Regions from separate parts of the Streptomyces sp. NPDC029152 genome, predicted to be linked through region 1. Evidence: riboswitches for the same ligand, from Rfam matches in the RefSeq annotation. Region 1 holds a riboswitch; the other holds the start of a gene.
The links. Region 1 has a riboswitch for S-adenosylmethionine ahead of ACZ4V6_RS16420 (aminotransferase class V-fold PLP-dependent enzyme). Riboswitches for the same ligand answer to the same signal wherever they lie in the genome.
Positions count from the first base shown of each region.

Region 2: another riboswitch for S-adenosylmethionine. It lies ahead of thrC (threonine synthase); the one in region 1 lies ahead of ACZ4V6_RS16420 (aminotransferase class V-fold PLP-dependent enzyme).

Region 1 covers NZ_JBVHWR010000007.1:35,596-38,907, reverse strand. Annotated here, with positions in the region: gene ACZ4V6_RS16420 (aminotransferase class V-fold PLP-dependent enzyme) at 1-1,371, opposite strand, end outside; SAM riboswitch class IV at 1,537-1,653, opposite strand; gene trpD (anthranilate phosphoribosyltransferase) at 1,738-2,802, opposite strand; gene qcrB (cytochrome bc1 complex cytochrome b subunit) at 2,934-3,312, opposite strand, start outside.
Region 2 covers NZ_JBVHWR010000011.1:115,389-118,700, forward strand. Annotated here, with positions in the region: gene ACZ4V6_RS23415 (alpha,alpha-trehalose-phosphate synthase (UDP-forming)) at 1-51, opposite strand, end outside; gene ACZ4V6_RS23420 (glucosyl-3-phosphoglycerate synthase) at 336-1,280, opposite strand; SAM riboswitch class I at 1,422-1,577, shown strand; gene thrC (threonine synthase) at 1,596-2,906, shown strand; gene ACZ4V6_RS23430 (MoaD/ThiS family protein) at 2,903-3,178, shown strand.

The DNA of each region.
Region 1 (3,312 bases):
GGCGGCGCCGGACGTGTCCGGTACGCAGCGTCCGTCCTCGGTGCGGTAGCTCCACCGGGCGCCGTCGCTCACCAGTTCCCTGACGGCGTTCACGAACCGCTCGACGTGCTCGTCCGGGGTGCCCGCGCCGAAGCTGACCCGGATGGCGTTGAGGGACTTCTCCCCCGGCGCCGCCTCGGGGGCGCCGCACTCGCCCTGCGTCTGCGGGTCGCTGCCGAGCAGGGTGCGCACCAGCGGGTGGGCGCAGAACAGGCCGTCGCGCACGCCGATGCCGTACTCGGCGGAGAGGGCGGCGGCGAAGTGGGAGCTGTTCCAGCCCTCGACGACGAAGGAGAGGACGCCGACGCGGGGGGCGTCGTCGCCGAAGAGGGAGAGGATCCGCACCTGCGGCACCTCGGCGAGCCCTTCGCGGACCGTGCGGATCAGGTGCTCCTCGCGGGCTACCAGCGTGTCGAACCCGGCCTCGGTGAGCGCCTTGCAGGCGGAGGCGATGGCGTAGGCGCCGATGACGTTGGGCGACCCGGCCTCGTGGCGGGCGGCGCTGTCGTGCCACTGCACGTCCACGCCGCCGTCCGCGCGCCGGCTGACGCTGCGGCTGGCCCCGCCGCCCGCGAGGTACGGCTCCGCCTCGCGCAGCCAGTCGGCGCGGCCCGCGAGGACGCCGGAGCCGAAGGGGGCGTACAGCTTGTGCCCGGAGAAGGCGACCCAGTCGACGTCGAGGTCACGGACGTCGACCGGGTGGTGCGGGGCGAGCTGGGCGGCGTCCAGCACGATCCGGGCCCCGTGGGCGTGCGCGGCGGCGGCCAGTTCGCGCACCGGCCACAGCTCGCCGGTGACGTTGGAGGCGCCGGTGACGCAGACCAGGGCGGGCCCGTACGGCTCGCGGGCGGCGAGCGCGCGCTCCAGGGTCCCGACGGCCTCGGCGGGGCTGCCCGGGGCGTCGAGGTAGGTCACCTCCGCGTCCCGCCAGGGCAGCAGCGAGGCGTGGTGCTCGGTCTCGAAGACGAAGACCCGGCAGCCGGCCGGGAGGGCGGCGGCGAGCAGGTTCAGGGAGTCGGTGGTGGACCGGGTGAACACCACCTGGTCGGCGTCCCGGCAGCCGAGGAACCCGGCGACGGTCTTCCGGGCGTTCTCGAACAGGTCGGTCGACAGCTGCGAGAGGTACCCGGCGCCGCGGTGCACGCTGCCGTAGTACGGGGCGTAGGCGGCGACGTCGTCCCAGACCCGCTGGAGCGCGGGGGCGCTGGCGGCGTAGTCGAGAGCGGCGTAGGTGACCTCGCCGCCGGTGACGAGCGGAACGGTGACGTCCCGGCCCAGGACGGGCAGCGGGGCACGGACGGACTGGTCGGCGGAGACGGCGGGGACGGACATGGGGTACTCCCGTGAAGGCAGGGGGCATCGCCACGCGAGCGCGCACGGCTCGAACGCGGGACGGAAAGGAAAAGGGGATGCGGAGGCGGGGCTCTGCGGCCCTATCGCATTCGCTGATTCACGGGAGACTCCCTCGGACGACCCAGGACCCCTGGTTCCGCGAGGGGTCCGCGCTTGCCGTGGACCTTGCTGTCCACGGCCTGGTCTTCACCCGGGGCACCCCGCCACGGACGGAGGGTTGCCGGACAGTCGGCCGGGGCCTCATGACTGTCACTCATGACCTGGGAAGGAACGTACGTGAAGTGATCGCCGCCCCGCAACCCGAGTCCGGATCGCGGGACGGACGTCACCGTCCGGGGCGGCGCCCTACGCGTTGCTGGCGGCCACCCAGCGCTCCAGGGTCCGCCTGGCCGCGCCGGAGTCGATGGATTCGGCGGCCTGTTCCATGCCGGCCCGGATCCGCTCGGTCAGCGGGCCGTCGCCGGGCTTCAGGGCCACCAGGGCCGCCGCGGAGTTCAGCAGCACCGCGTCCCGGACGGGGCCGGGCTCACCGGCCAGCAGACGGCGGGCGACGTCGGCGTTGTACGAGGCGTCGGCGCCGCGCAGCGCCTCGACCGGCACCAGTTCGAGGCCGACGTCCCGCGGGTCGAAGGCCTCCTCGGTCACCGTGCCGTCCCGGACGACCCAGACCCGCGAGGTGGAGGTGGTGGTCAGCTCGTCGAGGCCGTCGTCGCCGCGGAAGACCAGGGAGGAGTTGCCGCGCTCGGCGAACACCCCGGCGATGATCGGGGCCATCCGGGGGTCGGCGACCCCGACCGCCTGGGCCTTCACCTTCGCCGGATTGGTCAGCGGTCCGAGGAAGTTGAACACGGTCCGCACGCCCAGCTGGCCGCGCGCGGTCGCCACGTGGCGCAGCGCGGGGTGGAACTTGACCGCGAAGCAGAAGGTGATCCCGGCCTCCTCGGCGACCTCGGCCACCCGCTTCGGCGTCAGTTCCAGATTGACCCCGAGCTTCTCCAGCACGTCGGACGCGCCGGAGGCGGAGGAGGCGGCGCGGCTGCCGTGCTTGACGACCTTCGCGCCGGTGCCGGCGATGACGACGGCCGACATGGTGGAGATGTTGACGGTCCTGGCCCCGTCGCCACCGGTGCCGACGATGTCGACGGTCTCGCCGGGCACCTCGATGACGTGCGCGTGCCCGTACATCGAGCGCACGCAGCCGGAGATCTCGTCGACGGTCTCGCCCTTGGCCCGCAGCGCCGTCGCGAAGCCCGCGATCTGCACGTCGGTCGCCTCGCCGCGCATGATCAGGTCCATCGCCCAGGCGGTGTCGTCGGCGGACAGGTCGCGGCCGTCCAGCAGTCCGTTCAGCAGGGCGGGCCAGGAGCGGCCCGCCGCGTTGTCGCCTCCAGCGGGGGTCACAGCGCTCATGAGCCGCTCCTGATCGTGTGCGTCGTGGAAAGGGGGTGCGGTCCCCACCCTATCCAGCCTCCGGGCACGGCGAAGGGCCCCGTCCGCAGACCGGACGGGGCCCTTCGACCGTGGTGTGGCGACCTCGGAGGTCAGTGGTGGCCGTGGCCGCTCGTGATCTCCTTGTACTCCTCGACAGTCGGCTTCGGGATCTGCGACCCCTCGCCGTAGTACGCCTTGCTGAGCTTGACGCGCAGCTTCTCCGAGCCCGTGGCCTTGCGCTCGACACCGTTCTCGTCGACCGCCGGCCCGATCTCGGCCGGCTTGTACTGCTCGTGCGACGTGAGGGTGTGCAGCGCCCCCTGGCTGAGCGGCTCGTGGACCTCGATGAACTCACCGTGCGGCAGGCGCTTGATGATGCCGGACTCGCGTCCGTGCAGCACCTTGTCCTTGTCGCGGCGCTGGAGGCCGAGGCAGATCCGCTTGGTGACCACGAAGGCGATGACCGGGCCGACGAAGAAGCCGATCCGG
Region 2 (3,312 bases), on a different contig from region 1:
CCCCCGATTGGAGGCGACCAGCACCTGAGCAGCACCGAAGCTTGAAGCCATACGCCTCAACCTAGCCCGGCCCCCAAATCCTCAAACGTGCCCGCGCGTCACTCGGGCGTCGACGTGGTCACACGGCTTGTGGGGAAGTTGTGAACATCCGGGCATGTGCGTGCGCATCTCCCCCATGAGGGGGTGTGGGTGCGCATGCCCACACGCACGCGCATGGACGGACTCGCCGGCACCGCGGCACCGGGCGGCAGGCCTCCTCCCCGGGCACGGGGGAGAAGGTCCGCGAGCGGGGCGGCGGCCGCCGGCGCCGGTCGGACGGCGTCGCCGGCCGACGCTCAGGCCACCCGGCGGGACGCGTACTCCGCGATCTCCGTCATCGGGGGCCGTTCCTCGGTGTCGACGGCGTAGGTGTGCGGCTCGAAGCCGTCGGCGCCCCGCTCGAACTGGGTGAGGGCCGGCCGGAGCAGATGGCCGCGGGCCAGCCGGAGCTGGGCGGTGCGGTAGATCGCGGCGGACATGCGGCCCAGCGCCCGGCCGTCCTGGTGCCGGTGCCTGCGGACGCCGACGTCGACCTGCGCGAGGGCGTCCAGGCCCACCAGGTGCAGGGCGTCGACCAGCATCCCCAGCTCGACGCCGTAGCCGACGGGGAAGGGCAGCCGTTCCAGCAGGGAGCGGCGGGCCGCGTACTCGCCGCCGAGCGGCTGGACGAAGCCCGCCAGTCGCGGCCAGTGCAGGTTGAGCAGCGGACGGGCCATCAGCTCGGTGACCCGGCCGCCCTCGCCCGGGGCGGCGTCGAGCGGGCGGTCGTACATGGCCTTGACGAGGTGGACCTCCGGGTCGGTGAGCAGCGGGCCCACGATGCCGGAGACGAAGTCGGCGGAGAACTCGCGCAGGTCGGCGTCGACGAAGCAGACGATGTCCCCGCCGGTGACCAGCAGCGAGCGCCACAGCACCTCGCCCTTGCCGGGCACGGCCGGGATGCGGGGGAGTATCCGGTCGCGGTGGACGACGCGCGCCCCCGCCGCCGCGGCCACCGCCGCCGTGCGGTCGGTCGACCCGGAGTCCACGACCACGAGTTCGTCGACGAGCGGGACCCGCCCCATCAGCTCGCGGCGGATCACCGCGACGATGTCGCCGACGGTCGCCTCCTCGTCGAGCGCGGGCAGCACCACGCTGACCGTCTGGCCCGTGGCGCGCTTGGCGGCCATGATCTGGGGAAGCGTGCGGTCTGCCACGGACCAGGAGCGTGCGCCCAGCCAGCGCTCGACTTCTTCCAGCACGGTCGGGGGGCTCCTTTGTGATCCATCTCGCGGTACGGACGACTATCTCAACTGTCGTGGCCTTCGGTTACAGTCTTGAACAACGCGGAGGACCGGCGCATGCCGGGGTCGCCGCGTGACATGCGAAAAACAACCACATACCGCTCATCCAGAGGGGCAGAGGGACACGGCCCGATGAAGCCCCGGCAACCCTCCAGTCGGTTCTCGTGGATCACTGTCGATCACAGCGCGAGGCTCCCGGCTAGGGAAGGTGCCAAATCCGTCTCACGGCGAGATGCGTCGTGAGGAAGATGAGGAGAAAGGGCCTCGCCTCACATGGCTGTGCAGACTGTCGCAAGCACCACCGACAACGCCGGCACCACCGCTTCCACCCCCTCTTCCGTGGACCTGGGTCCCGCCGCGGCGCTCTCCTGCCGCGAGTGCGGCCACCGCGTGCCGCTCGGCCCGGTCTTCGCCTGCGAGGAGTGTTTCGGCCCGCTGGAGATCGCCTACGACTTCTCGGCCCACGACACCGAGGAACTGCGCAAGCGCATCGAAGCGGGCCCCGCGAACATCTGGCGCTACGCGCCCCTGCTGCCCGTCCCGGCCGACGTCGCGACCAAGCCGAACATCAACCCGGGCTGGACCAAGCTGGTCAAGGCCGACAACCTGGCCCGCGAACTCGGCGTCACCGGCGGTCTGTACGTCAAGGACGACTCCGGCAACCCGACGCACTCCTTCAAGGACCGCGTCGTCGCCCAGGCCCTGGAGGCCGCCCGCGCCTTCGGCTTCACCACCCTGTCCTGCTCCTCCACCGGCAACCTCGCCGGCGCCGTCGGCGCCGCCGCCGCCCGGGCCGGCTTCCGCTCCTGCGTGTTCATCCCGCACGACCTGGAGCAGGGCAAGGTCGTCATGGCCGCCGTCTACGGCGGTGAACTGGTCGGCATCGAGGGCAACTACGACGACGTGAACCGCTTCTGCTCCGAGCTGATCGGCGACCCGGCCGGTGAGGGCTGGGGCTTCGTCAACGTCAACCTGCGGCCCTACTACGCCGAGGGGTCCAAGACCCTCGCGTACGAGATCTGCGAGCAGCTCGGCTGGCGGCTGCCCGACCAGCTCGTCGTCCCGATCGCCTCCGGCTCCCAGCTGACGAAGATCGACAAGGGCCTGCAGGAGCTGATCAGGCTCGGCCTGGTCGAGGACAAGCCGTACAAGATCTTCGGTGCGCAGGCCGAGGGCTGCTCGCCGGTGTCCACCGCCTACAAGGCCGGCCACGACGTCGTGCGCCCCCAGAAGCCGAACACCATCGCCAAGTCCCTCGCGATCGGCAACCCGGCCGACGGCCCCTACGTCCTCGACATCGCCCGCCGCACCGGCGGCGCGGTGGAGGACGTGACCGACGAGCAGGTCGTCGACGCGATCAAGCTGCTGGCGCGCACGGAGGGCATCTTCGCGGAGACCGCCGGCGGCGTGACGGTCGGCGTCACGAAGAAGCTGATCGAGAACGGCCTCCTGGACCCGTCGCTCACCACGGTCGTCCTCAACACCGGTGACGGCCTCAAGACCCTCGACGCGGTGGCCGGCACCGGCCTGACCGCGACGATCCGCCCCAACCTGGACTCCTTCCGAGAGGCTGGCCTCGCATGAGCGTGACCGTTCGCATCCCCACCATCCTGCGCACCTACACCGGCGGGAAGGCCGAGGTCGCCGCCGAGGGCGCCACCCTCGCCGATGTCATCTCCGACCTGGAGAAGAACCACACCGGCATCGCCGCCCGCGTCCTGGACGACCAGGGCAAGCTGCGCCGCTTCGTGAACGTCTACGTCAACGACGACGACGTCCGCTTCGAGCAGGGCCTCCAGACGGCGACGCCGGACGGTGCCGGCGTGTCCATCATCCCGGCGGTCGCCGGCGGCTGACCCGCCCGCTCCGGTCGCCTTCGGTGACCGGTGTCACGCAGAGTTCATCGGACTGCCCTCTCCGCCAAAGAAGCGGAGGGGGCAATTCCATGTGATTGAGCGCGGTAGAGTTGGGGAATGCGCCCGCGGCCTTC